Regions from separate parts of the Pseudarthrobacter sp. rb genome, predicted to be linked through region 2. Evidence: riboswitches for the same ligand, from Rfam matches in the RefSeq annotation. Region 2 holds a riboswitch; the other holds the start of a gene.
What was found. Region 2 has a riboswitch for cyclic di-AMP ahead of ACWRN3_RS04540 (C40 family peptidase). Riboswitches for the same ligand answer to the same signal wherever they lie in the genome.
Positions count from the first base shown of each region.

Region 1 (14,205 bases), on a different contig from region 2:
TCCAAGCTCCCCCTGGACGCCGGTGAGGTTGCGCTCGCTGTCCGGGTGCCGCCCTCTGCGGCGCATCCCACCACCGAGGTGGGCAGCGTGGGCCACGCCCTGAACCTGATGCTGGACAACGTCTCCAGTGCGCTGGAGGCACGCCAGCGGAGCGAGACGAAGGTGCGCCAGTTTGTTGCCGACGCGTCCCATGAACTTCGAACACCGCTGACCGCTATCCGCGGGTACACCGAGCTGATGCGCATGACTGAACCCTTGACCGAGGACGGCCAGAAGTCGCTGGGCCGTGTTCAAAGCCAGTCGGAGCGCATGACAGCGCTGGTGGAGGACCTGTTGCTGCTGGCACGGCTGGACGAGGGCAAGGCAACCGAAGCCACCGACGTGGACCTGACCCAACTGGTGGTGGAAACCGTCAGCGACGAAAAGGTCATGGCCCCGGACCACACGTGGCAGCTGCAGTTGCCCGACGAACCCGTCACGGTCCGCGGGGACACCACCCAGCTCCACCAGGTGCTGGCCAACCTGCTCTCCAACGCCCGGAAGCACACCCCGGCCGGCACAACCGTGACCACCGGCGTGATGCGCTCGGCCGACGGCAGCGTGGTGGTTACGGTTACCGACGACGGGCCCGGCATCCCGGCCGAATTCCAGGGCAGTATTTTCTCGCGCTTCACCCGGGCCGACGCCGCCCGTTCCGGCTCGGAAGGCTCCGGCTCCGAGGGTTCTTCGGGCCTCGGGCTGTCCATCGTCGAATCGATTGTCATGGCCCACGGCGGCACCGTGGAACTGGTATCACGGCCGGGCAGGACCGAGTTCGCGGTCCGGCTTCCGGCGGCCGGACCCGCGCAGCCCTGAAGCGCCACGACTTACACAGCCGCGTCACAGGTTGTGCCTAAAGCCTTCAAATCAGGCAGCGCCACTCTTGATGCATGACGCTCACCGACCACACTTCAGGAACCCTGCAGGACGCCGCGGTGGCGCCGCCGGGCCTTCCCTCCCCGGGACGTGCCGTACGGCGCGCGCCCGTGGACACCCGCACCGCAGTCCCCGTCCTTGATGTCACCATCCCCGTCTTCAACGAGGAGCGCGACCTTGAGGAATGCCTCCGCAGGCTCCACGGACACCTGCGCGACACCTTCCCGCACAGCTTCCGGATCACCGTGGCGGACAACGCAAGCACGGACGGCACCCTGAAGATCGCCGAACGGCTGGCCCGCGAGTTCCCGGAGGTCGCCGTGGTACACCTCGATGAGAAGGGTCGCGGGAACGCGCTGCGCAAGGTATGGCTCGCGTCCCCGTCGCCGGTCCTGGCCTACATGGACGTGGACCTTTCCACCGACCTGGCAGCCCTGCCCCCGTTGCTGGCACCCCTGATTTCCGGGCACTCCGACCTCGCAATCGGCACCCGGCTGACCCGCAACTCCCGGGTTGTCCGCGGACCCAAGCGGGAGTTCATCTCGCGCAGCTACAACCTGATGCTCCACTCGCTGATGGCTGCCCGGTTCAGTGACGCCCAGTGCGGATTCAAAGCAATCCGTGCCGACGTCGCGCAGCAGATCCTCCCCTACACCGTTGACAATTCCTGGTTCTTCGACACCGAGCTCCTGGTCCTGGCTGAGCGCTGCGGCCTGCGCGTCCACGAAGTTCCCGTGGACTGGGTCGACGATCCCGACTCCAGTGTGGACGTGGTCCGCACAGCGCTGGCCGACGTCCGTGGAATGGCCCGGCTCACCCGCGACCTGGTCTACGGGCGCATCCCGGTTCCGGAACTGCGCGCCGCCCTTGCCAGGGGCCCGCTCCCGGCGTCGTCCCGGGCTGGCGAACAGACCCGCGGCAGCAGCCTGTTCGGCCAGCTGGTCCGGTTCGCCGCCATCGGCGCCGCCTCAACGCTGGCCTACCTGCTGATCTTCCTGTTCTGCCGGGGCTTCATGGATCCGCAGCTGGCCAACTTCCTTGCCCTGCTGGTCACGGCCGTGGCCAATACCGGGGCCAACCGGCGCTTCACGTTCGGGATCCAGGGCGGAAACCCGGTCCGGCACCATTTTGAGGGGCTGATCGTGTTCGGCATCGGCCTGGTGCTCACCTCCGGGGCGCTCGCCCTGGTCCACCGGACCACGACGCCCGACCGGTGGATGGAAGTCCTCACCGTGGTGGCGGCGAACCTGGCTGCCACGGCAGTGCGGTTCCTGCTGTTCCGGCTCTGGGTCTTCCGGGGAGCCGGCACCAACAAGACAACCCACGCCACCACCTCCACAGAAACGGGTGCACCATGACCTCCACCATCTCACCGGCAGGCACCGGCTCAACTGCCACACCGCGGCCCGCAAACGCCGGCGGCCCGGCCTCTGCCGCGGGAGCTTCACAACCCGCCCCGCGCTGGGCGCGCTTCGCCTTCGGCAGCCAGCCGCGCTGGGTGCGCCCCTCGGCCGCCGCGCTCCTGGTGGCCACGGCGGTCCTGTACCTGTGGAACCTTGCCGCCACCGGCTACGGGAACTCGTTCTACGCCGCGGCCATCCAGGCGGGTACCAAGGACTGGACCGCGTTCCTCTTCGGATCGCTCGACGCCGGAAACGCCATCACGGTTGACAAGCCCCCGGCGGCACTGTGGATTCCAGCCCTGGCGGGCCGCATTTTCGGATTCTCGTCTCTCAGCATGCTGGTGCCCGAGGCACTCATGGGCGCGGCCGCCGTCGGCGTCCTCTACCTGGCGGTCAAGAGGGTCTCAGGACCGGCCGCAGGCCTGCTGGCCGGCGCCGCGCTGGCGCTGACGCCAGTGGCTGCGCTCATGTTCAAGTTCAACAACCCCGACGCCATGCTCACCCTGTGCCTGGTGCTGGCGGCATACTTCACCATCCGGGCCACCGAACGGGCGGGCTGGAAGTGGCTTGTTGCGGCTGGAGCCGTGATCGGCCTGGCTTTCCTCACCAAGATGCTGCAGGGCTTCCTGGTCGTTCCGGCGCTGGGACTGGCCTACCTGTGGGCAGCCCCCACCTCGATCGGTCGCCGGCTGGCGCACCTCATGGGCGCACTGGGAGGCATCATCGTGGTGGCCGGCAGCTACATCGCCCTCTTCCAGCTGACACCGGCTTCGGCCCGCCCGTACATGGCCGGCTCCACCACCAACAGCTTCCTGGAGCTGACCTTCGGCTACAACGGCCTGGCCCGCATCACCGGCTCGGGTGAAGGCATGCCCGGCGGCGGAGCGGGCGGTGCGGCCGGCGGTCCCGGCGGCGGTTTCGGCGGCGGCAACAGCGGATTCGGCGGGGCTGCTGGCCTGCTGCGGATGTTCGGGACGAGCTTTGGCGGCGAAGTGTCATGGCTGCTGCCCGCCGCCCTCGTCCTGCTGGCTGCCGGCCTCTGGTTCACCCGGCGGGAAGCCCGCACTTCGATGGGCCGCGCGTCGCTGATCCTGTGGGGCGGCTGGCTCCTGGTCACCGCGGGTGTGTTCAGTTTCATGAGCGGCATTGTCCACCCGTACTACTCTGTGGCGCTGGCACCGGCGATCGCGGCATTGGTGGGAACCGGCGCGGTGGAGCTCTGGCGCGGCCGGGCCTCCTGGCCGGCCAGGATTGTCCTGGCCGCAACCGTCCTGGGCACCTCCATCTGGTCGGCGGTCCTCCTGGGCCGCGACGCGTCCTGGCTCCCCTGGCTGCGCATCGTCGTCATCGTCCTTGGCGTCCTTGCAGCCGCGGGCCTCCTGCTCCGCGTTGACGGCCTTGGCACGGCCGGACGGTTCCGGCGCGCGGGCGCTGCCGCCGTCGTCGTCGTATCCCTCCTGGCCGGAGGAGTCGGGGCGGGTGCCTGGACCGTCGCCACCGCGGCGTCCGCCCATTCGGGTTCCATTCCGACGTCGGGGCCCGCAGGTTCGGCGGCAGGGGGCTTTGGGAACCGGGCAGCTGGTTTCCGCGGCGACCGCAGCGGCGGCACGGACGCCGCCACCGGAACCGACAGGTTTGACCCCACTAACGGGTTTGATCCCGCAGACGGAATGGGCGGCGCAGCCGACGGGGCCGGTGGTCCCGGCGGAGCGGGCGGGCCCGGTGAGGGAACGGCCGACGCCGCAGTGACCGCGTTGCTCTCCTCCACCACCACGAAGTGGTCCGCGATCGTCTCCGGCGCCAGCCAGGCAGCCAGCTTGGAACTTGCCACGAACACCAACGTCATCGCGCTCGGCGGGTGGAACGGCGGGGATCCGTACCCCACGCTCGCCCAGTTCCAGGACATGGTATCCAAGGGTGAGATCGGATATTACATCCAGGGCGGCGGCATGGGCGGCCGGGGCGGCAACTCGGAGGTGGCCGCCTGGGTGCAGGCCAACTTCCAGGCCCAGACCGTGGGCAATTCCACTCTCTACGACCTGACCAAGTAGCCCGCCATGGCCAGCCACTACCCCAGCTCCATGCCTTCAAGCCCAACAACCGGGTTCACGCGCCCCCTCCTGCCCCGTGCGTCGGGAGGGGGCGGGGCCGCCACGGCCCAGGGGACCCGGCCCGCCAGCCGGCATCGGGATCCCCTGGCCCGCCGGCGGCACCTGGAACTGGCAGCGCTGCTGGCGGGCGCGGCGGTTCTGTACCTCTGGAACCTCGGGGCGTCCGGCTGGGCCAACGCCTTCTACTCCGCTGCCGCCCAGGCCGGCTCACAGGACTGGACTGCCTGGTTCTTCGGTTCCTCTGACGCCGCCAACTCCATCACCGTGGACAAGCCGCCGGCCTCCCTGTGGGTCATGGGGTTGTCGGTCCGGCTCTTTGGGCTGAACCCGTGGAGCATCCTGGTTCCGCAAGCGCTGATGGGCGTTGCCGCCGTCTGGCTGCTCTACCTGTCCGTGCGCCGGACCGCGGCGCACGCCACCGGAGATGCCACCACCGCCCACCGGGCGGGTTTGCTGGGGGCCGCGGTGTTGGCCCTCACCCCGGTTGCCACACTGATGTTCCGGTTCAACAACCCGGATGCCCTGCTGGTGCTGCTCATGACGGCGGCCGCGTACGCGGTACTCCGCGCGGTCCAGGAGGACCGGCTGCGCTGGCTCCTGCTGGCCGGGGTGTTCCTGGGCTTTGGATTCCTGGCCAAGCAGCTGCAGGTCCTGCTGGTGGTTCCCGGTTTTGCCGTGGCCTACACGGTTGCGGGGCCGGGCAGGCTGGGCCGGCGCGTGCTGCGGCTGGCCGCGGCGGGGGCGGCGATGGTGGTTTCCGCGGGCTGGTGGCTCGTGGCCGTGCAGCTGACGCCGGCCAACATGCGGCCCTACATTGGCGGTTCGCAGGACAACTCCATCCTGGAGCTGACCCTTGGCTACAACGGACTGGGCCGGCTGACGGGCGACGAAACGGGCAGCGTGGGTGGCGGCAACGGCTGGGGCGTTCCCGGCCTGTTCCGGATGTTCAACAATGAGTTCGGTGGCCAGATCGCCTGGCTGCTGCCCTCCGCCCTGATCCTTGCGGCCGGCCTGCTGTGGGTCGGCCGGCGTGCATCGCGGACGGATCCGGTGCGGGCGTCCGTGCTGGTCTGGGGCTCCTGGGTGCTGGTGACCGGCCTGGTGTTCAGCTTCATGGCAGGCATCATCCACCCCTACTACGCGGTGGCGCTGGCGCCGGGCATCGCCGGGCTGACCGGCCTGGGTGCAGGTCTGCTGTGGCAGCGCAGGCAGCAGGCGGCCGCCGCAATCGGGCTCGCGGCTGCAGTGGCCGCGGCAGCCCTGACGGCGTTCTTCCTGCTGGGCACCACCTCGGCCTACGGTCCGTGGCTGCGGTGGGTGGTCCTTGCAGGCGGGCTGGCCGGGGCAGCAGGCGCGGGCTTCAGCCAGTTCCTGGGCATGCGTTCGGTGCAGCGGACGACGGCGGCGCTGGCCATCGCTGCAACGCTCGCCGGGCCGCTGGCCTTCTCCATCTCCACCGCGTCCACAGCGCACAGTGGGGCAATTGTCAGTGCCGGCCCCATTTCCGGATTCGGCGCAGGGCCAGGCGGTGCCCCCGCCGGCGTCCGGAACAGCCGGAACGGCTCCGGCGCGAACAGCACCGGCCCTACAGGTATTGCGGGGCGGGGCAACACAAACCCGGGCAGTACGGCACAGGGCAATACGGGGCAGGGCTTCCGGCAGCCGAATGCCCAGGGCGGCACGGGCTTCGCCGGCGGCCGCGGGGGTGGCGCGGGCGGCCTCCTGCGTGCGCCCACGCCGTCGGCTGATCTGGTCGCCGCGCTCAAGAGCAGCGCCTCGAGTTACACCTGGGCCGCGGCCGTGGTGGGCTCCAACAACGCCGCAGGTTACCAACTGGCAACGGAGCTGCCGGTCATGGCGGTGGGCGGCTTCAACGGTACCGACCCCTCCCCCACGTTGGCGCAGTTCCAGGACCTGGTAGACCTGGGAGAGATCCATTACTTCATCGGCGGCGGAGCCATGCGCTCCAACAGCGGTTCCGACGCTGCCAGCCGGATCGCGGAGTGGGTGGCAGCCAATTTCACGTCGCAGAGCATTGGCGGCACTACGGTTTACGAACTGACCGGCCACTGACGAGGACGCCCCGTCCCGGGCTGCATGATGGCTTGGCACGCGAGTGCCGGGGCTGCATGATGCCCGGCCGGGCAGGTCCCCACCCGGATACTCCCCGTCGCAGCCGGGCAACCCGACGCGCTGCCGCCCGTGACTTCCGTTACCTAAATGTGACTTTCACTTGATCTTCCTGTACCGTCGATTGGGTGCGGTCCCCGTTCGGGCCGCATATCCCGGGTTGACGCCAAGCTCTGCCGCTTCCCCGGATTTCCGATTGAGCAACGGCAGAGGCGGGGGACCCACCGTCCCGGGCAATGAACGCCCTTGGGGTTAAGCCAGTACGTGATTTTCCGTACGGCCGGATGCCCTCATCCGAACCCGACAGCTAACTCCGCAGGTGTGAGAGGCGATCAATCATGTTCAAAAACACGGCAGAAGCACGCCTGCATGCCAAGGCTAAACATAAGGCCACGCAGCAGGCAAAGAAAACCACCCTGGGCCGCCGGGCCGGAATCCTCGCAGCATCCTGCGCGGTGCTGGTTGGGGTCGGCGCAGCCGGCCAGGCCACCAGCAGCATGGCCCCGGTGTCATCAACCCAGGCAACCCAGGCAGCGTCCGATGCCCAGATGAGCATCGAGAAGAGTGAGATCCGTTCCAACCCGGCGGCGAGCCCCGCTCCCGCTGCAATCGCAGTGGCACCACAGGCGGCGGAGCCCGCTCCCGCGCCGGTCGCGCCGGCGCCTGCACCTGCACCTGCACCCGAGCCCGCCCCGGCTCCGGAGCCGGCACCCGCCGTCGCAATCAACGACCCCGCCGGCGCCCAGGCCTACGCCGCCAGCCAGTTGGCCACGTACGGATGGGGTCCGGACCAGATGCAGTGCCTCCAAACGCTGTGGACCAAGGAATCGGACTGGACCACTACGGCCACCAATCCCAGCAGCGGTGCGTACGGAATCGTCCAGTCCCTCCCTGCTGAGAAGATGGCCAGCTCCGGCGCCGACTACCTCACCAATTACCGCACGCAGATCAACTGGGGCCTGAACTACATCAAGCTCAGCTATGCCTCCCCGTGCGGTGCGCTCAACTTCCACCTGGCGCACAACTGGTACTAGCCACCGCTCCCCTGCGGCTTCGCGCCGAAGGACCACCTTCCGCGGAGCCTTCCCTGCATTGACCGCGGCCGACGGCGCGTGCCGGCTCCCCGCCGTCGTACGCCTTGGGCAGGGCCACAGCAGGGAATTGCAGCGTCATTTACGGCCCGCATCCATAGGGATGCGGGCCGTGGTGCTCTAACCAAGAGTGCCTTAACCTCAGGGTGCTTCAGCTGCAGTGCCTCATGGTGCGGTGCTTGGGGTTGCGGTGCTTGGGGTTGCGTCCGTCCCAGCGTTCCGCCACGGGATGTATTGGACGGACCACTTGTTTCCGTCCGGATCGGCGAAGTAGACAAAGTGGCCCCACGGCAGCACCTCGATGTCACTGACGTCCACACCGTTGTTCCTCAGGTGGTCGTGCGCTGCCTGGATGTCGTCCACCACCATCTGTAGCGTGGTTCCCGTGCCGGGTGGGGCGTCCAGGAGCCCCTCGCCCATGCAGATGGAGCAGGCCGACCCGGGCGGGGTCAACTGCAAAAAGCGGATGTCGTCCGAAGGCCGCTCGTCGTAGTCGGCGTTGAAGCCCACCTTGTTGACGTAGAAATCCTTGGCCCGGTCAACGTCGGACACGGGGACATAGACAAGTTCGAGTTTCCAGTCCATCCGCACAGGCTAGCGGCGGGGACGGCTTCAAAAAAGGGTGAAAACTACCCTGCGATGCCGTACAGGCGGTCGCCTGCATCGCCCAGGCCGGGAACAATGTAGGACTTCTCGTTGAGTTTCTCGTCGATGGAGGCCAGGACGATGTGCACGTTTGCGTCGCCCAGTTCCTCCTCCAGCTTGGCCAGGCCTTCGGGAGCGGCCAGCAGGCAGATGCAGGTGACGTCCGACGCGCCCCGCTTGAACAGGAACTTGATGGCCTCGCGCAACGTGCCGCCGGTGGCCAGCATGGGATCCAGGACGAACACCTGGCGGCCGGTCAGGTCCTCCGGCAGGCGCTCCGCGTAGGTGATGATGTCCAGCGTCTCCTCGTCCCGGGCCATGCCCAGGAAGCCCACCTCGGCGGTGGGAACCAGCTTGGTCATGCCCTCCAGCATGCCCAGCCCCGCGCGCAGGATGGGGACCACCAGCGGGGTGGGCTTGGTGAACGCCGTGCCGATGGTGGTGCTGACAGGCGTCTCGATGGTGACGGGCTCCGTGCGGACCTCCCGCGTGGCTTCGTAGGCCAGCAAGGTCACCAGCTCTTCCGTCAGCTGGCGGAAGACCGGCGACGGCGTGTTCTTGTCCCGCAGGACGGTGAGCTTGTGGGCGACCAGGGGGTGGTCAACAACGAGAGTACGCATCCCCCAAAACTATCATCCGGCGGTGTCCTTGTTGTGGCTGCCGCGGGCATGCTCCTTGCCGCCGTCGCCGTGGTGGTGCACTTCCTCGGCCACCACATCCCGGACGATCGGACGGTCGAACGACGGAGCCGCACCGGCGTGCTCCCGCCTGCGGACCAGGTGGAACAGCCTGTGCGCCAGGATCACCACGCCCACCCAGGTGAGGCCCAGCAGCCACCCGGCCATGACGTCCGTCAGCCAGTGGTGGCCAAGGAAGACGCGGCTCAGCCCCATGGCGATGATGAAGAGCGCGCCGGCCGTGATGGCGGTGACCCGTACCAGCATGGTGTTGAACTGGAGGCAGATGAGGTAGGCCACCAGGCTGATCACCACGGTGGTATTTAGGGTGTGGCCGCTTGGGAAGGACGGTGAATCCTCGTAAGGGGGCACCGCGTCCGCATGGTCCGGGCGGGTGCGGCCCACCAGTTTCTTGCCAAAGGTGGTGGCCATGATGGAGACCCCCGCCGCACCGCCGATCAGGACGAGCGGTCGCCAGTTCCGGCTGAGGAACGTCAGCCAGGCGGTGAGGATGCTGGCAAGGATGGGCATGCCGATGCCGCCGCCGATGTTGGTGAAGCCGGTAACGAACGCATCAAGTCCGGGGCTGCGCAGGCTCTCGGCCAGGGCCAGGGCCGGCTTGTCCAGGTTGGCCAGGCCGGCAGAATCCACCACGTTGTCGTACACCTCGGCGCCCAGCAATGCCAGGGACACGATGATGACGCCGCCCACAAGGATGGTGAGGACGAGCGCCGCGTAAGGTTTGAACCAGAGACCTAGCCGATCCCGAAGAGTGTCCATGGTGCCTCCCGGCATCCGTAAGTAACCTGAGTATCCCCGAAACTATCATTGAGCCATGCCGTTGCCCGAAAAGAAATATGATGCCTGGATGGGCCTTGCCCTGGCGGAAGCACGCAGGGCACTCGCCACGGAGGATGTTCCCATCGGCGCCGTGGTGATAGGGCCCGACGGCGGGGTGCTGGGTTCCGGCCGGAACCAGCGGGAGGAACTGGGCGATCCTACGGCCCATGCCGAGGTGGTGGCTATCCGCGAAGCGGCGGGGCGGCTGCAGGAACGGGCACGGCTCGACGGCGGCCGCGGCGACGGCTGGCGGTTGTCCGACTGCACGCTGGTGGTCACGCTGGAACCCTGCGCGATGTGTGCCGGAGCAATTGTCCTGGCCCGGATCCCGCGGGTGGTGTTCGGGGCCTGGGACGAGAAGGCCGGCGCCGCAGGCTCGGTGTTCGACGTCCTCCGCGAACGCCGGCTCAACCACTGGGTTGAGGTGTACCCGGGAGTCCGCGAGGATGAGTGCGCCTTGTTGCTGCGCGGGTTTTTCGCCGGGCACCGCGGAGCAGCCTCTAGTCCTGTTCCGCCAGCAGGGCCAGCACTCCCCTTGCCGTAGTACTCCAGTCCGGAAGGCGTGTCCGCGCCTCCAGCGCTGCCGCGCGCCAGCTTTCCCTGGTGTCCGGGTCCTGAAGCCAGTGGCGCAGGACGCCGGCCAGCAGGCCTGGGCTCTCCTGACCACCTTCCGGAAGTGGCAGAGCTGCCCCGGGAAGCCGGGGTCCGCCGTCGGCCGCTGTTAATCCCGCCAGCCCCAGCGCCTCAACCGCCCCTGTCCCTTCACGGACCAGGACCGGGATGCCGTGGGCCAGGGACTCGGTGACGGCCATGCCGAACGCCTCCTGCCGGGACACCAGGAGGCTGAGATCCGTCCGCGCCCATTCAGCTTCCAGCGCTTCGCCGGCGAGCTCACCGGTGCACCGCACCCGTTCCTGCAGCGCGTTCTCCGTGATGGCAGCCCGGACTTCCCGCGCGTAGTTGGGGTCTGCCTGGTCCGAGCCCACCAGGGACGCGGTCCAAGGAAGGTCCTGGACCAGGGCGAGTGCTTCCACAGCCAGCATCTGGTCCTTATTGGGCAGCAAGGCGGCGACCACTGCCAGGTGCGGAGGCGTGGAACCGCCGGCTTGGGCTGCGGGGTCGACTCCGGGCAGGGCGACGTGTGCCTGCGGAAGCCCTCTTTCGATCAGGACAGACGCCGCCCAGGTGCTGGTGCAGATCACACCCGCTGCTGCCCTGAGGGCCCTGGCCTCGTCTGCAAGGGCTGATGCGCCTGAACTTTCCGGCACCGGCATATGCACCAGCACCCATGTTTCCTGTCCCGTCCTGGCCGCGGCTTCCAGTTCAGCCGGGGCACCAACGGCCACCAGCCCGTCAACGATCGCCACTGGCCGCCCGGGACCCGCCACAGGTTCGCTTGTTTCGAGGAAGGCGCCCAGCCGGCGTTGTTCCCTGGCGCCGGCTTGCGGCCAGTCCCCCTCAACGCTGATCACGTCCACCGCGGCGCCAAGTTCCCGCAGCCCTTCAACCAGGCGGGCGTTGTAGACGTTGCCGCCTGAGCTGTGGCGGATGTTGCCGGGGACCAGCAGCCGGATGTGGCGCACGGTCAGGCGGTGAGGTCCAGGGAATAGGCGGCCCACGCGTCCGGATTCTCGCGCAGCGTGACGTCGAGGCCTGCGAGTTCGCGGCCGTCGTCGCTGTCCTTGATCCTGGCGGCCACTTCCTGGGCGATGTACTGGGCGAGCGCTTCCGTGGTGGTGAGCTTGCCTTCGAAATCCGGGTGCTCGTCGAGGTTGCGGTAGTTCAGGCCGGCCAGCACTTCCTCGATGATGGTTCCGGCGGCGCCGATGTCCAGGACGATCGCGTCATCGTTCAGGGCACGACGACGGAAGGTCACCTCGGCGACGAAGGTTGCCCCGTGGAGTCCCTGGGCCGGGCCGAACCCTTCACGGGGAAGACTGTGGGCGATCATGAAGTGGCGGCGGACTGTCAGGCTGAACATGGGTTACCTCAAGTTTTCGGAGTCGTGGGCGGCTGGGGTGGGTGCTTGGTTGGTGGCGGGGTACTCGACGACGTGGCACAGGGCTTCAAGGGTGCCGTCGGCCAGGCTTTGGACGACGCCGGGCAGGTCCTCGAACTTGGAAGAGCCGGTCAGGAATGCGTCGAAGACGGGATCCTTCAGCAGCGACACTGCCAGGTCCAGGCGGTCCGCATTGGTGCGGCGGTGGCGCCGCGCACGCGCCACCATGCCTACCTGGCTGGCCCTGATGGACAGCCGCCGTGCGTGGAAGTCCTCCCCCAGCGGGACAGTGACTTCCCGGTTGGCGTACCAGGACATCTCGATGACGTCGCCGTCATCGCCGACCAACTGCAGGCTGCGTTCGAGGCCTTCCTGCGAGGCCGAGCAATGGAACACGATGTCGCAGTCGGCCAGGGCGTCGTCGGGGTGTGCGAAGTCCACGCCCAGGGTGTCCGCGAGCCGCTTCCTGCCGGGATCGAGGTCCACCAGCTGAAGGCGTTGCAGCGGGAAAGTGCGCAGGAGCGTGGCCACCATGCCGCCCACCAGGCCTGCACCCACGACCGCAACCCTGTCCCCCAGCCGCGGCCCGGCTTCCCACAGGGCGTTGACTGCTGTTTCCACCGTTCCGGTAAGGACCGCACGCCGGGAGGGGACGTCGTCGGGAATCCTGGTCAAGGACTCCACCGGAACCACGTAGAGGTCCTGGTGCGGGTTCAGGCAAAAGACGCGCTGGCCTTTCCACCCCTCGGGCCCTTCCTCCACGATGCCGACAGACAGGTAGCCGAATTTCACCGGCCCGGGGAACTGGCCTTCCTGGTGCGGGGCCCGCATTTCCTCCGCGACCCGCGGCGGCACTGCCCCGGCGTGGACCACCATTTCGGTGCCCTTGCTGATGCCGGAGTAGAGGGCACGGACCAGCGCTTCACCGGGCCCCGGGGCCCGCACGTCCTCGGTTCTGAGCTCGCCGTGCTCCTTGGCAGTGGTCCAGTATGCGGTTGCGTGGATCGGAGTCTGTGAATTTGTCATCTTGCTGATGAATCTAACCGGACGCGCAGGGACGGGGAAAGTCCGACGGCGCGTGGCGGGGTTCATTGTTTCAAGAGACAAGGTGTTGGCGGAGCGCTTCTTCAAGGATGCTGCGCTGTTTGGCAAGGCTCAGCTCTCCAGGCACCAGCTCTTCGCCCGGCATGATTTGCCCACCTGGCATGCACCTTTCACCTTGCAGGAATCCCGAAGGCCAGCGTGGTGGGTCCCAGTCTTGGTGTTCGCTTTGGTAGTGGCGGCCGGTGGGTGAGGTCCAGCCGGGTGGTTCGTTCTTGGTGGCGGGTGTGGGTTTCCAGGCCGTGGTGTGGCGGAGTTTGTGGTGTTTCGGGCAGGGCTGTCCCAGGTTGCTGATTCCGGTGGTACCGCCCTTGGCCCAGGCGAGGATGTGGTCGGCATCGTTGTCCAAGGAATTGTTGCTGCACCCCGGGAACGGGCACTTCCCGTCCCGCATCCGCAACCACGCCCGCATGACCCCGGTGACCCTGTAGCTTGTCCGGCCGATTTCCAATGGTGCCCCATCCCGCGGGTCCACCAGCACCCGGTAGAACGACCCCGCACCGGAGGCCACCAGTTCCCGGGCCATTGACGGCGGGATGGGACCGTACCCATCCAGCATCGCCGCCTCATCCGTCAGGCCCATCAGGGAGAACACCGGGACCGTGACCAGCACCTGCGCCCGGATCGGCGACTGCACCCGGATCGCACCCGCACCGTCGCTGGAGCTGCCGCTGGTGCTGTCACTGCCGCGGGTGTCGCTGTCGTTTGGTGTGCCGTTGGTGAGGATCGCGTTGGCGAAGGTGTCCGCACGCAGTTGGGTCATGGTGCGGCATTCATCGGGTCCCTGCAGGGCCCGGGCGGACGCGGTGAGCCGGTTCCACCCGGCCTGGGCCTGGTCCGCGGGCAAGTAGGCGGACAGCCAGGCCATCCCGTCCTGGTCCGGCCGGAACTCCACCCGCCGGTCCACCACCCCTTTGGCGTGGCGTTGTTCGATGGACCCGGCCTGGTGGCGTTCCCGCCAGGTGCGGGCCTTAGCCTTGAACCGGTGCGCCGGAAGCTGCCCCACCGGGCACCCCCGCGCCGGGTCCGGTGCGTCCGGGTCCAGGAAATGGGCTTCCAACGCCGCCGCCCCCGCGGCATCCAAACACGCTGTCTCATCGGCCATCACCACCGCGTGCTGCCAGGAGATCACCCCGGCCTGCAAAGCCTCCAACGTCCGCGGCAACGTCGCCGTGACAGCGTGCGAGGTGGCCAGGAACGAACCCGCCGCCCGCGGCCCCAGCGCCAAAACGCACCCGATTTCCGCCGCGGCCGCCATCTCCTGCGCCTGCACCGGAACATCCGGGCCCGCAA
Region 1 covers NZ_JBWJAR010000011.1:47,669-61,873, reverse strand. The annotation lists gene ACWRN3_RS15090 (sensor histidine kinase) at 1-855, shown strand, start outside; gene ACWRN3_RS15085 (bifunctional glycosyltransferase family 2/GtrA family protein) at 930-2,273, shown strand; gene ACWRN3_RS15080 (glycosyltransferase family 39 protein) at 2,270-4,369, shown strand; gene ACWRN3_RS15075 (ArnT family glycosyltransferase) at 4,376-6,502, shown strand; cyclic di-AMP (ydaO/yuaA leader) riboswitch at 6,732-6,892, shown strand; gene ACWRN3_RS15070 (aggregation-promoting factor C-terminal-like domain-containing protein) at 6,898-7,593, shown strand; gene ACWRN3_RS15065 (glyoxalase superfamily protein) at 7,816-8,235, opposite strand; gene upp (uracil phosphoribosyltransferase) at 8,280-8,915, opposite strand; gene ACWRN3_RS15055 (phosphatase PAP2 family protein) at 8,928-9,752, opposite strand; gene ACWRN3_RS15050 (nucleoside deaminase) at 9,808-10,356, shown strand; gene ACWRN3_RS15045 (glycosyltransferase family 4 protein) at 10,313-11,395, opposite strand; gene ACWRN3_RS15040 (6-pyruvoyl trahydropterin synthase family protein) at 11,398-11,793, opposite strand; gene ACWRN3_RS15035 (zinc-dependent alcohol dehydrogenase) at 11,797-12,837, opposite strand; gene ACWRN3_RS15030 (HNH endonuclease signature motif containing protein) at 12,908-14,205, opposite strand, start outside.
Region 1: linked by a shared signal. The riboswitch ahead of ACWRN3_RS15070 (aggregation-promoting factor C-terminal-like domain-containing protein) and the one ahead of ACWRN3_RS04540 (C40 family peptidase) in region 2 are both predicted to bind cyclic di-AMP.

Region 2 (14,205 bases):
TCCAGGGAAGCCCTGCACCTGGAGGGACTGGGGTGACGAAGATGTTCCCCGGATGAGGGTCGGCTTGGAAGAAGCCGTTGGTGAACAGTTGGTCGAACATGATGGACGCGAACACCGGCGCGACCGCGGCGGGATCGATGCCGGCGCCACGGAGCGCCCCGACGTCCGTGATCTTGATGGCAGTGACGTCCTCCAGGGTGAGCACACGGCGGGTGGTCCGCTCCCACACCACGCCCGGGACTTCCACGCGGTCGTCCCCGGCGAAATCCGCGGCGAACCGCTCCGCGTTGACGGCCTCGTGCAGGTAGTCGATCTCCAGCAGGCTGGTCTGGGCGAATTCCTCCACCAGCGCCGGCATGTCGGCGCGGCGGGAAACGAGCCGGATGTGGCTGAGCCAGCCGGCAACCTTGCGCAGGGCGGCAAGGTCGACGTCGACAATGGCGCCGATGCCCGGGCGCTGCACTTTCAGCACCACGGCGTCTAGTCCGGTGTCCCCGGCGTCGGCAGGATTCAAGCGGCCGCGGTGGGCCTGGCCCAGGGAGGCAGCGGCTATGGGCGTGGGGTCCACGGAGGCATAAACCCTGTCCAGCGGCGTCCCCAGTTCCCGGGCGGCCAGGGCGGAGATGGCAGGGAAGGCGACCGGCGGCACCTCGTCCTGCAACCCCTCCAGTTCTTTGGTGATCTCCGGCGGAAGGACATCAAGCCGGGAGGACAGGAACTGGCCCACCTTGATCATGAGGCCACCGAGGTCCACGGCCAGGTCATGGAACCGCTGGGCAAAGCGCCGCATCCGCCGTGACCGCGTCCTGGCGGCCACCCGGCCAAGTCCAATCCGCGGCAGGAACAGCTCGAACCACCACGTGGCGGCGAGGTTCCATGCAGCGAAGCGCAGAATCCGCCGGTAGCGGCCGCGGTGCTCCCGCAGGGGCAACTGGGCGTCGGCCCTCTCCTGGACGGTGGACGCCACCCGCGTCAGTCCTGGGCGAGGATGGCGTACAGACGGCGGCGGGCCTCGTCCAGCACCGCCACCGCCTGGTGCACCTGCTCCTGGGTGCCGGTACGGCCAACCTGGGCTGCGGCCTGGGCCAGTTCGATCCCGGCCTTGGGCAGGGAAGCAACGCCGCCGGCCATGGGGCCGGCGGGATCCCATGGCGCAGCCCCGTGGTGGGCTGCCACTTCCTCGCGGCCGGCTTCGGTCAACGAGTAGATTTTTCGGCCGTTCGTTTCCTCGGCTGTAATTGATCCTTCATCCGCCAGCAGCTGCAGGGTGGGATAGACGGAGCCTGCGCTCGGTTTCCAGCTGCCCCCGCTGCGTTCCTCGATCTCGCGGATGATCTGGTAGCCGTGCATGGGCCGCTCGGCCAGCAGGGCCAGCACCGCCGTCCGCACCTCACCTTTCCCGGCGCGGGTTCCGGCCCGCTTTTCAAACCGGGAGCGCAGTTCCTCGACGGCCTGCCACATACCGTCCAGATTGTTCCCGCCGAATCCGCCAGCAGGGTTTGAAGCACGCATCATGAACTCCTTTGTCAATCGTGAACGATATACAACGATACTCAGCGATACATGCCCGCACCATAGGTCAGGACCCAGGCGCGGCAAGGACCAGTCGCAGGGTCAGGACGAACCCTTTATCAGGATTTGCGCAGGGTGAGGATCTGTTCAGCGCGGCCGAACGGCCCCTGCCGGTCGTGCAGCACGGTGGAGGTCAGCCCGATCCCGTCGCTGCCGAACGACACCGCATTGTCCAGTCCCAGCCATTCCCCCCGGGGCCGGCGGTACATGTGGATCTGCAGGTCCAGATTGGGGAACGCGTAGTTGCCCTTCCCCGGCGGAACCCTGGCCGCGATGCCGTTGGCCGTGTCCACCAAGCCCATGAGCCGGGCCAGGTCGCCGCTGTCGGCGCGGTCGGTCAGGGGGTGGTCGGTGCGGAGCCACACCTTGCCGGCTCCGGGACGGTGGCCCTCGGCCACCCTCATTTCGAGGGAGCGGATGTAGCCGCCGGGCCAGACGGCGGCGCCGTCGTACGGCTTGCATTCGTCGGGGCCGGGGATCGCTGCGTCCTCGACGGCGGCGACTTCAGCGGTGTCACTGGTCAGCATGCGCCACCCGGCGGCGCGGATGGCGGTGCGGCCGCCGGCCACGAGTTCCGCCTGCACCAGTTCGATGGTCCTGCCGGGACGCAGCGTGGTGGTCTCGATCCGGAACTCGCCGCCCGGGATCAATCCAAGGATCTCGTAGCTGAGGCGGGCCATCCGCATGTCTTCCCGCGGCTGGTGCCGTTCAAGGACATCGGCCATGAGGCCCGATGCCGGGGCCATGTGCTGTTCGTGGACGTTCCAGGCACCCTGCGCGTGGATGGTGGAGCGGAACCGGCCGCCGCCCAGGTCCTGGTAGTAGAAATTGCCTTCGGCGAGTTCAGGCAGGTCTGCAGTCAAGGCTGGCCCCTTACGGAAATTCAGTGAATTGCCACTAACTCTATCCCCCGCGGACAGCGCACGGCGCGCCAACGCGGGCAACGAAATGTTGGAGGGTGCGGGTGGCAATCGGACTAGAGTAAGGAACTGGTCCTGTCAGCAACCCTCAAAAGAGGTGTTTCATGCGCGTCATCAGCTACAACCTCCGCAAGCACAAGGCCAGCGGCGAACTTCTCGCCCTGGCCCGCAACCATGACATCGATGCGCTGTGCCTCCAGGAAGTGGATGCCAGCGACCTCCCGGAGACCCTGGGCCCGCTGCACCTGGCGGATGCCACCAAGGGCAACCGGCTGGGTCTGGCCATCTACTACCGCACCAGCCGCTTCACCGCACTGGATACGCAGTCCTTCGCGTTGAAGAAATCAATGCATGACAGGGTGCTGGCTCCGGCCCATGAACGGCTCATCGGCACCAGGGTGATGGACACCGAAACGCAGCACGAGCTGGTGATCGGATCCTTCCATGCAGCTCCGCTGACGGCGTCGAACTCTTTGCGGCGCAAGCAGATCCACGCAGCCCACGCTGAACTGCTGAGCATGGGCAAAGGCCTGATGACCCTGATGGTGGGTGACTTCAACTACCCGTTCTTCACCAAGAACCTGGACATGCACATGAAGAACTCCGGGTATGCCCTCTCCCTGAGCAACCGGCGCACGTACACCCGGTACAAGGTGTTCAAGGGCCACTTCGACTTCGCCACCTCGCTGGGCCTGGACATTGCCAGCGTGGAGACGCTCCCGCGCGGAAATTCAGACCACCTGCCCATCCTGGTGACCGCCGACTACGGCGAAGGCTACTAGCCGGAGGCTCCCCGGGAGGAGTCCGGGGCCGGCCTACCAGGGTTCGCCGGTGTCCAGCTGCGCCAGCAGCTCCGGCCACGCGGCCGCGAAACCGGGGTGCAGGTCCAGGGCCTCCACCTCTGCCACCGGGATCCAGAGCAGGGCAATGCTCTCGGGGTCGCTGATCACCGGCTCGAAGGATTCCCGCACCCTCACCACCACCGTGGTGTAGGACCAGTAGCCATGGTCCAGCACGGACGTGAACAGCACTTCCACGCTCTCCGACGGGACCGCGGCTTCCTCATACGCCTCGCGGAGGGCGCCGTCAACGGGTTCTTCGCCCTGGTGCAGGGCGCCGCCGGGCAGCCCCCAGGTTCCACCGTTATGACTCCAGACCGCACGGTGCTGCAGGAGCACGCCTTTGGCGGGGTCCCAGGCAAGGACGCCCGCCGCGCCGAAACGGCCCCAGTACCTGCCGCGGTCCCCTTCCACCCAGGCGTCGCCCGGGTCGCGGGGACCTGTGCGCTGCGGTGGGGTGGAGGACATGCCTGCGGACGGAAAATGATCCATTGCTCCAGTCTGACAGGTGAAGCCGCTGGGTGCAGTCCCGCAGGAGCGTCAGGCGTTGTGTCCGTGCTCGACGGCGAAATCGCCACCGGGATACATGACGGTTTCGTGCCCGTCGTCGAAGCGGACGACATACGGCGGGCTTCCACCCTCGCCACGGACCTCCAGAATCACCCCGTGCCGGTCCGAGGACCCCACCGTCCTCCCGCGCACAACGATGCGGTCGCCTTGGGCTGCCTCCATGGCAATCACCTCCAAGCCCCCAGATTACGACTCCACGCGGCATGGGAACAGGGCCCTATGGCAGGATGCCGGGTATGCCGTTGAACCTTGTCCTGCTTGCCGATACCCATGTGCCCAAGCGCGCCAGGCACCTGCCGGAGCAGGTGTGATCCGCAGTGGAACTCGCCGACGCGGTTTTCCACGCCGGTGATTGGGTGGAGGCGGAACTGCTGGACGAATTCGAACGCCGGAGCAAGCGCCTGCTGGGCGTTTTCGGGAACAATGACGGCCCCAACTTCGCCGCCGGCTGCCAGAAACGGCCACTGCCACCATTGGCGGGGTTCGCTTTGCGGTGGTCCACGAAACCGGCCAGGCGAAGGGCCGTGAACAGCGGTGCGAGGCGCTGTTCCCCGATGCCGACGTCCTGGTGTTCGGGCATAGCCACATCCCTTGGGACACGGTGTCGCCGAACGGGCTGCGGCTGTTGAATCCGGGCTCGCCAACCGACCGACGCCGCCAGCCGGCATGCACCTTCATGGAGGCCGTGGTGGACAGCGGGCGGCTGGCGGAGGTCAGGCTGGTGGAGGTCCGCCGCGACTGAGCCCGCGGAGCGGCTTGGCAGGGCAGGGGGCTTCTGCCTAGGGTAGGAAACGTAAGCATGCTTAGTTTCCAGTGGTTGCCCTCGGCAGCCCCAGGCTGCTTCACCATCCCGGGCGATGAACCAGCCCGCGTCCCGCACGAACAGGAGTACCACCATGACTGACCAGTACACCTTCCGTAATCCCGTGACTGCCTACGAAAAGATCTCCCCGCCCAAGCAACACCAGCCTGAGCCCGGGCTTGATGCGGAACTGGCGCCCAAGGCCGACCTCGGGGAAGAGACCTATCGGGGCACCGGGCGGCTGGAAGGCCGCCGGGCGATCGTGACCGGCGCGGACTCAGGCATCGGGGCAGCGACGGCGATCGCCTTTGCACGGGAGGGCGCCGACGTCGTGCTTTCCTACCTGCCGCAGGAAGAGGAGGACGCCTCCCGCATTGCCGGAATCATTGAGGCCGCCGGCCGCAAGGCCGTCAAGGTCCCCGGCGACCTGAAGGACTCCGCCGTGTGCCGGGACCTGGTGGACACGGCGGTGGCCGTCCTGGGCGGGGTTGACATCCTGGTCAACAATGCCGGGAAACAGGTTGCGCAGGAGGACCTGCAGGACATCAGCGACGAGCAGTTCGACCACACCCTGAAGACCAACGTCTATGCCATGTTCTGGGTGACCAAGGCCGCCGTGCCGCACATGCCGGCGGGCTCAACCATCATCAACACCACGTCGATCCAGGCCTACAACCCGTCCCCCACGCTGGTGGACTACGCCACCACCAAGGCCGGCATCAACAACTTCACCAAGGGCCTGGCCCAGCAGCTGGCGCCCAAGGGAATCCGGGTGAATGCGGTGGCCCCGGGGCCCATCTGGACGCCCCTGCAGGTCAGCAGCGGACAGCCCAAGGAGGAACTGCCGGAGTTTGGCCAGTCCACTCCCCTGGGCCGCGCGGGCCAGCCCGCCGAGCTCGCCCCCGCCTATGTCTTCCTGGCCTCGCCCGAGTCCAGCTACGTGGTGGGCGAGACGCTCAATGTCAACGGCGGCAGCCCCACGCCTTAGCGCGCCCCGGGCTCCCCGTACCCCGCGCAGCAGCGGGACAGAAGCCGGGTTTCAGCCGGCCGCGTCCTGGCCGGCCAGGAGCTCGTCCGTGGCCGGGTCCGGTTCCCCGTTGAAGAACTGGGCCAGGACGGTCTTGAACACTGTTTCTCCGGGCGCCGCCCGGAGGAACAGTGTCATGCTGGAGCGGAGCTTCCTGGCGTCGATACCGCCGAAAATGTCTTCGGCGGACTGGTCGGCGTGGTTTGCCAGGACCAGCGCGCACTCCAGGAGCCGCGGGCCCAGCACCTCGTGGTCCAGGTAGGCGCGGGCCTCCGCCAGCGAGGAAATGGCGTACTTGCGGGAGGTGGCGCTCTGTCCCAGCCCGGCAATCTGCGGGAAGACAAACCACATCCAGTGCCCGGACTTCCGGCCGACCTGCAGTTCGCCCAGCGCCTGCTCATAGGTTCCGCCGGTGTTTTGCGCGGCAACAAAACGCTCAAGGTCAAACGGCTCATTCATGGGGATCTCCTCGGTACGTTTCAAATGGTCAAGTCTTTTTCAAGGGCGTCGGCCGCCGCCCGCAACTGGGGGTCCGGGTCTTCCCGCCACCGCGCCAGGACAACGCCTGCCCGCTGCCGTTCGCGCTCCCCCAGCCCCGCCAGCAACGGGACCAGGACGTCGGCGAGAAGGGGCCCGGTCAGGTCCGCTGCCTGCGCGGAGCGAAGGAAACCCTCCAGCCGGGTCAGGTCAGAGTGACGGAGCAGCCGCACCCGTGACTGCAGCAGGACCACCGCTGCCAGGCGGCGCTCGAAAACCGGCCGGGAACCGGGCCGCGGCTGGCCCCACAGGGCGGAGGCCAGCATGACCGTGCCGTCATGGTCCAGGTCCTTGAACTTCCGCAGCGCATCGCGCACGGTCCCGCGAACGGCCCCCACAGAGGAACCATAAGAGGCAAGCACCCCGCCCAGCCGCGCCCCGACGTCGTCCGCCCGGTACCAGGCGCCCTCGTTCTGCAGGGTCCGGTCCACGAAATCCGCCGCCGCGGACACAACGTCCGCCGTACCGGTCATCGCCCGCGCCCGAACGCCGCGTGGTGGATGCAGTACGGGGTCCACGGGCGGGCTTCCAGCCTGCCCTCGGCGATGGGCTCCCCGCATACGGCGCAGGTTCCATAGGTCCCCGCCGCCAGCCGGGCAAGCGCCGCTTCAATCTGGTCCAGGCCCGCCGAACTCTGTTTCAGGAGCGCAGAGGCCTGTGAGAGTTCGAAGGCGATGGTGGCACCCTCGGGATCGTGCTCGTCGTCGACATTGGAACCCTGGCGCGCCGAGTTTGCTGCCTCGATGTCCGCCCGCAGCGCCGGCAACAGTGCCAGGCGCCGCGCCCGCTCCTCTTCGAGCAGCGCACGGAACCGTTCGAAATCTGGCATGGAGACAGCCTAACGCGTCAGTCAGTACCAGTTCAGGGTTGCGGAGTGGTTCCAGGCCGCGCACGGTGAACCGTAGCGGTCACGCATGTAGCCCAGGCCCCATTCGATCTGGGTGCGATAGCTGGTGAGCCAGTCGCCGCCGGCGCTGGCGTACTTCCCCGAGGGCAGGGCCTGGGGAATCCATAGGCTCCGGAGTAGGCGTTGGTGGGGGTGGTCAACCAGTCGGACTCCTCGGTCCACAGCTGGGCCAGGCACACGAACTGGTCCTGGCCCCACCCGTAGGCGGGCAGGCGTCCGGACGCGTAGCTTTTCGCCCCGGCGGGATCGTTGACCGCACCGTCGGGAACGGAAGGCACGACGACGGCGGGAGGGCTTGGTGGGGCCGGTGCCGGGGCTTCCGGAGCGGGAGGGCCGGGGTTGCTGACGGCGGGATCATTGACCGCGCCGGGGGCCGGACCGGGTTGGGCCGGATTGGCCTGGGCAGGGTCGGCACGGGGTGCGGGCTCCTGTGGCTGCCGGGCTGCCGCTGCGGCGGCCTTGGCTGCGGCCTCCGCCTGTCCGCGGGCCTGCTCCTCAGCGGCGGCGCGCTTGGCCGCCTGGGCCGCCTCATAGGCAGCCAGTGCAGCCTGGCCCTGCCGGTACTCACCCTCCATGGCCGCCGTCGTACCTTTCAGCGTGGCGAGCTGGGCGGTCAGCTCAGTGCCGTGCCGCTGCTCCTCCGCGACCTGCCGGGCCAGCGAAGCCTGGGCAGAACGTGCGGCGTCCAGTTTTGCTTTCGCTTCCCCGGACAGGCGTTCCCGCTCGCTCCTGGCGGCCTTTTCCTGTTCGGTGAGGGCGGTGGCCGTCTTTTCGGCGGCCGCAGCATTGCTGACCAGGGTGGCCAGGGCAACGGCCATGAAGCCCCCGCCAAGGGGGAGCCTCCCTAAGGTCACGAACGGGCGCATAGTCCCGAAGGTTACCGTCGGGATTGGGCGCAGGGCAGGGGCCTGTTTCCACATTGTTACCGTGCTTCACGGGCAAAGTATCACCTGAGGTCAGGCCCTGGCTCGGGGTGTATGTCCAGACGTTTGCCCAATGCGAGAGAACAACCTCGTATGTTATCCAAATGTGACAATCACGCCGCACGTGGGTTATGGTCTTTTGGTGTCCCTCTCAGACGGGACATTCCCGTCAGCATGCCGAGCCCTGCCGCTGATCATGGGATTCAACCGCTCCAGTTGGCAGGGACGGGGGAACCAAGTTTCCGCGGCCACTTGTGGCCTTGGGGTTAAGTCGATAGCGCCTCCGCACGTCGCGGGGTTGCTTCCGGCCGGGTATCTCCAGCCCGAACCCGACAGCTCACCCCGCAGGCATGGGAGAGGCGATCAACCGTGTCAAAAATTTCAACCACTGCCCGTCACCGCGCGACCCCGGCCCGCTCCATTGTGCTCGAGGGCCTCGCAGTAACAGCCAAGTCCCAGGCCCGCTCCCTGGGCCGTCCCGCGCTCGCCGTTGCTGCGGCATCCGGCATTGCCTTCGGAGTCGGCGCCCCGGCCCATGCAGGTGTATCCGCCCCGGACACCACTGAGCAGACCAGCGTCCAGGCCACCTCGGCTCCTGCCGCCCCGGCCGCAGCCCCCGCCGCAGCAGCAGGGAACGTCCACACGGTCGTTTCCGGCGACACCCTCGGCGCCATTGCAGCAGCCTACGGCGTCAGCCTCAACGGCGTGCTGTCCGCCAACGGCCTGGGACTGTCCTCGGTCATCTACCCGGGCGACCAGATCCAGATTCCCGGCGCAGGCTACACCGCCGCCCCGGCGCCCGCCCCTGCAGCAGCACCCGTGCAGGCCGCAGCCGCCACCGCACCGGCGAACACCGGCATGAACATGTCCTACGCCTCGGCCACCCCGGTGGCATCCACCACCGGCACGGGCACCGGCGCTGCGATCCTCGCCTCGGCCTACAGCCAGCTGGGCTTCAAGCAGGATTGCACCGCCATGGTCGAGAAGGCTCTGCGCTCCGTCGGCAAGTCCGTGGGCGATCTGGCCCCCACCCAGTTCTTCCAGTACGGCACCGTCGTAGGCGCTCCCGCCCCCGGTGACCTGATCATCACCTCCGGCCACGTGGGCGTTTACGCAGGCAACGGCCAGGTTGTCAGCGGCGGCGTCAACGGCTTCGACACGCAGGTGCACTCCATCAGCTGGCTCGGCGGCTACTCCGCTGTGCGCGTAGCCTAGTCTTCGCACTGTCCGGCGCCGTTGGCGGCGCCGGACGAAGCAGGAGGGTGGCAGCCGGGAACACCGGCTGTCACCCTCCTGTCGTTTTACCCCGCGGGCCGCCTCGGTCAGGTCCCGCAGAAGGTCATGTAGCTGCCGAAGTCGTCGGGCGCCCCCTGCAGGTAACGTTCCAGCCCGGGCCGCTCGGTGAAGGGTTCACTGACCGCCTCCAGCAGCTGCTGCAGCGGAGCCAGGTTTCCGCCGGTGGCAGCGGACAGCGCCTCCTCCACAAGGTGGTTCCGCGGAATGTAGGCCGGGTTCACGCTGTCCATCAGCTCCGCGTCAGGCTGCAGCGCCTGCCACCGCTCCAGCCAGGCATCGAGGGCGGCCAGGTCAAGGACCATGCCGCGCACGGGACGGAGGTCCCCGCGAGCCGCTTTGCCCAGGTTGCGGAAGAACAAGGTGTAGTCCACGGGTCCGTCCTTCAGGATGTCGAGGACATCATCCACAAGGGCCCCGGCGGCGCCGCTTTCATCGACGCCGCCCAGGCCCAGCTTGCCCGTCATCCCGCGGGTCCATGCCTCGCTGTACTGACCGCGGAAGCCGCCGAGTACCTCCACCGCCGGGGCCACGGCTTTTTCCTGGTCCTGGTCAATCAGCGGCAGCATGGCCTCGGCGAGCCGGGCCAGGTTCCATTCGGCAAGGACCGGCTGGTTGGCGTAGGCATAGCGTCCGCCGACGTCGATGGAACTGTAGACGGCGGCCGGGTTGAAGGCGTCCATGAACGCGCACGGGCCGTAGTCGATGGTTTCCCCGGAGATGGTCATGTTGTCCGTGTTCATGACCCCGTGCACGAAGCCCACCAGCATCCACCGGGCCACCAGCTCCGCCTGGGCGGAGACGACCGCCGCGAACAGAGCGAGGTAGGGGTTGGCGGCATCAGCGGCGTGCTGGTAGTGCCTGCTGATGGCGTGGTCCGCCAGCCGTTTCAGGAGGTCCATATTTTCGGTTGCGCGCGCGTACTGGAAGCTGCCTACGCGCAGGTGGCTGCTTGCCACCCGCGCCAGGACGGCGCCGGGCAGCATGTCATCGCGCCGGACCTGCCGCCCGGTGGCCACGACGGCGAGCGACCGGGTGGTGGGAATGTGCAGTGCGTGCATGGCCTCGCTGACAATGTATTCACGCAGCATGGGCCCGACGACGGCACGGCCGTCCCCGGCGCGGGCGAAGGGCGTTCGCCCCGAACCTTTGAGATGGACGTCCAGGAGGCGGCCGGCCCGGTCAGTGACCTCGCCCAGCAGGAGGGCCCGTCCGTCGCCGAGCAGGGGCGAGTATCCGCCAAACTGGTGTCCGGCGTACGCCTGCGCCACGGGTGTGGCACCGGCCGGCACGTGGTTTCCCACCAGGAGCCGCACACCCTCGGGGCTGCGCAGGTATTGCGGGTCGAGGCCCAGGTCCGCTGCCAGCTTCTCGTTCAGGACGAGGAGCTCAGGGCTGGGCGCTTCCTCGGCCTGCCAGGGCACGGCGAGTTCCGCCAGTTCCCGGGCGAAACGGCCATCGAAAGTGACCGTGGATTCAGCTGCTGCTGTCATGGTTTAACCCTATCGCCGTTGTTGGGCCCGCTGCTTCTCCCGCTGGTTGCCGCCGCCGCGGAACAGGGATGCGGTCAAGGTCGTTGGCGGCGATCACGGTAACCCCTGGGGCCCGTGCCTGCGCCTGTTGTTCCAGCACGGAGACGTCGTCACCGTACCGTGCGGAGAAATGGGTGAGCACCAGGGTGCGGACCCCGCCGGACGCCGCCAACTCCCCGGCCTGCCCGGCAGTAAGGTGCAGGTACTGCCGTGCCAGGACGCCGTCGTCGTCGCTGAACGTTGACTCGGTGACCAGCAGGTCAGCGCCGTCCGCCAGGTCGTCGGCGCCGGGGCACGGCGCGGTGTCCATGATGAAGGCGAAGCGCTGGCCCGGCCTGGGTACGCTCACGTCCTCCAGCCTGACTGCCCCAAGGACGCCGTCGCGTTGCAGCCGGCCCACGTCCGGGCCTCCGATTCCTGCCGCCTGGAGCCGCTCCGGCAGGAAGGTGCGTCCGTCAGGCTCCGTCATCAGGTAGCCGTATGTCTCGATGCGGTGCCTCAGTGGCCGCACCTCCAGGCAGTCCGCCACGGGCCCGGCCCCCGAATGCGGATGGAGCCGCAGGTCGATGCCGGGCGAACCCACGGCCACCAAGGCCTGGACCACCGGGTCACCCGACGCCGGATAGTGCAGGTGGACCGGGTGTGCCACACCGTCGAGGGCCATCCGGGACAGGACTCCCGGCAGCCCGTAGCAGTGGTCTCCGTGCACATGCGTGAGGCAGATCCTGTTGATGTGGCTGGCCGCGACGCCGGCGTGGATCATCTGGCGCTGGGTTCCCTCGCCGGGGTCGAAAAGCAGCCCTTCGCCGTCCCAGCGCAGAAAGTAGCCGTTGTGGTTCCGGGTCCTGGTGGGGACCTGTGAGGCGGTGCCCAATACCACCAGTTCACGCACCGCCGGCGCCTGCCGTCCCGGCGTGCAGCCCCTTGGCGTAGGCGGCCTGGCCGAGGTGCTGAAGGCAGTCCCCCAGGATGCTGACCAGCCGCACTCCGAGGGTCACAGGCGGATTCCAGTGCCTGTCAACCACGCGGTCCAGGTCCGGATCAGCAATGTCTTCCAGGACCTTGGCGGTCTGCCGGTGGACGGCATCGTAGTACTCCAGCAACAGCTCCCGCGGCGCCCTGACGGCGTCCACCTGTTTACTGGAGTGGCCGTAGCCCGTGTCGCGTTCCCCCAGGGGAAGGCCGAAGCGCTTCACGAAACCTTCCGCCGTCCACACCTGTTCCAGGCCCGCAGACGAGGCTACCTGCGCATCCTCCACCCGGCCCGAGTGCCAGATCAACCACGCGATGGAATTGCCGTTGCCACCCGGACGGCGCTGCAGCTGCGCCGCGTCAAGCCCGTCGAGGGCTTCCCGGACCAGGACCGGGAGGCGATCGAAGGCCTCCAGCAGCAGTTCTTTGGATTGCATGGGACTCCCTCCACTGCGGGCCGGGCCACGCCGGCCCGGCCCGCGGGGTTGCTAGCGTTCCAGGTCGTCGGGCTCAAACTCACTGAGCGGCGAGCCGCCAAAATTCTCCTCGTCGTCGCTGCCGTCAGCTTCGAGGCCGGTGGGGGCTTCCCCAAAATCAACATCCGCTGCGGCCTCCCCCAGGGTGGGGGTGTCAGGCGATACCTGCTCATCGCCTGAACGGTAACGCGCCCTGGCGCTTTCATCCCGCAGCGTCTGGTCGCTCAGGAAGTCCTCCTCTTCACCGGAGACGGCCTCGTCCTGCAGCAAGGGGTCCTCCTGCCAGCGGTCGGGGTTGTTTTCGGCAGCACCGGGGTAGTTGTCCGGCTCCCCCGATACTGGGTCCAGTTCCAGGGACGACGCCGCGCCGGGAGTTTCGTCGAGAAGCACATCGTCCTGCTCCACGACTTCCAGCTCATCGTCCGGGACGTTCTGTTCAGTCATGATGGTGCCTTTCTCGTTGCGTTGGGCCGTCAATAGTAAGCATACTGACCACCGCGTGCGGATGGGAACCGTCGATGCCATGCCACCCGTCCCGGCTCCCCGGCAGTCGCGGAATCCACCAGTAAAAACCCGGAAGGTCAGCACCGACCATAAGGGGTAACAGCAACAGTAACGACGTACTGTTTGGAGCCGGACAACAACGGCAGCAAGGAGAAAGCCAATGCAAGGCAATGAGCCCCTGGACGGGGACGCGGCAGATCCGTCCCATCCCCGGTCTTTTACCGGCAGGATGTCTGTACTGTGGACCGACGGCCTGGGCCGGGCAAGCATACGGGCAATCCAGACGCTCTCCGTGCTGGCGCTCGCCTGGGCAGTGGTGACGGCCGCAACCCGTGTTCCACTGGTCACCATCCCGGTTATGGTGGCCTTGATCCTGGCCTCGGCCATGGCTCCCGCGGTCCGCTGGCTTGCCGCCCGCGGATGGCCCCGCGCCCTGGCCGTCCTGTCGTCCTTCCTGGTGATCCTGGCAGTGGCAGCCGGCGTGGTGGGAGGCATCACCACACTGGTCAGGCAGCAGGCCTCCGTCCTGGCAGCCCGGGCAGAAGCAGGAATAGGCCAGCTTCAGCAGTTCATTACCACCGGCCCCGTGGCGCTGACGAACGACCAGATCAACGCCGCCCGCGGGGAGTTCCAGAAGTTCCTTGCCGGCGGCAGCCTGGGGGCCGACGCGTTGACGGGGCTGAGGACTGCCGGTGAGATCGCGGCCGGTACGGTCCTGACGGCAGTCATCCTGTTCTTCTTCCTCAAGGACGGCGAGAAGATCCGCTCGTTCCTGATCGGTTTTCTCCCGGCAACCCGCCAGGGCAAGGCACATCTGGCGGCCGGGCGAAGCATCGTGGTGCTGGGCGGCTACGTCCGCGGGACACTCATCATCGCTGCGATTGACGCCGTGATGGTCCTGATCGGGCTCCTGGTCCTGCGGGTTCCCCTGGCAGTGCCGCTGGCCGCGGTGGTCTTCCTGGGCGGTTTCATTCCGATCATCGGAGCAACCGCCGCCGGCAGCCTCGCGGTGCTGGTGGCCCTGGTGGAAAACGGGCCGGTTACCGCTCTCATTGTCCTGGTGATCCTGGTGGCCGCCAACCAGTTCGAGCACCATATCCTCCAGCCCCTTTTCATGGGCCGGGTACTGCGGATCCACGGGCTGGTAATCATCCTCGCCCTGGCCGCCGGGGCCACCCTGGCCGGCGTCATCGGGGCGCTGCTGGCAGTGCCGCTCACCGCCGTCGCCTGGACCATTTTCAAGACCCTCGCAGAAACGGACACTCCGGGCCCGGAGCCGGTCGCTCCGGCAGAACCCGGAGCGTAGAAGCGCCTGAGCAGCGCTTCCGTGA
Region 2 covers NZ_JBWJAR010000002.1:384,556-398,760, forward strand. The annotation lists gene ACWRN3_RS04475 (ABC1 kinase family protein) at 1-967, opposite strand, end outside; gene ACWRN3_RS04480 (PadR family transcriptional regulator) at 973-1,512, opposite strand; gene ACWRN3_RS04485 (thioesterase family protein) at 1,632-2,435, opposite strand; gene ACWRN3_RS04490 (endonuclease/exonuclease/phosphatase family protein) at 2,597-3,274, shown strand; gene ACWRN3_RS04495 (NUDIX domain-containing protein) at 3,308-3,823, opposite strand; gene ACWRN3_RS04500 (DUF1918 domain-containing protein) at 3,872-4,063, opposite strand; partial or broken gene ACWRN3_RS04505 (metallophosphoesterase family protein) at 4,138-4,643, shown strand; gene ACWRN3_RS04510 (glucose 1-dehydrogenase) at 4,798-5,691, shown strand; gene ACWRN3_RS04515 (DUF1810 domain-containing protein) at 5,743-6,189, opposite strand; gene ACWRN3_RS04520 (DNA alkylation repair protein) at 6,210-6,740, opposite strand; gene ACWRN3_RS04525 (TraR/DksA family transcriptional regulator) at 6,737-7,096, opposite strand; gene ACWRN3_RS04530 (aggregation-promoting factor C-terminal-like domain-containing protein) at 7,118-7,372, opposite strand; gene ACWRN3_RS04535 (hypothetical protein) at 7,558-8,022, shown strand; cyclic di-AMP (ydaO/yuaA leader) riboswitch at 8,293-8,463, shown strand; gene ACWRN3_RS04540 (C40 family peptidase) at 8,467-9,312, shown strand; gene ACWRN3_RS04545 (protein adenylyltransferase SelO) at 9,420-10,883, opposite strand; gene ACWRN3_RS04550 (ribonuclease Z) at 10,867-11,814, opposite strand; gene ACWRN3_RS04555 (mycothiol transferase) at 11,807-12,331, opposite strand; gene ACWRN3_RS04560 (hypothetical protein) at 12,383-12,814, opposite strand; gene ACWRN3_RS04565 (AI-2E family transporter) at 13,035-14,180, shown strand.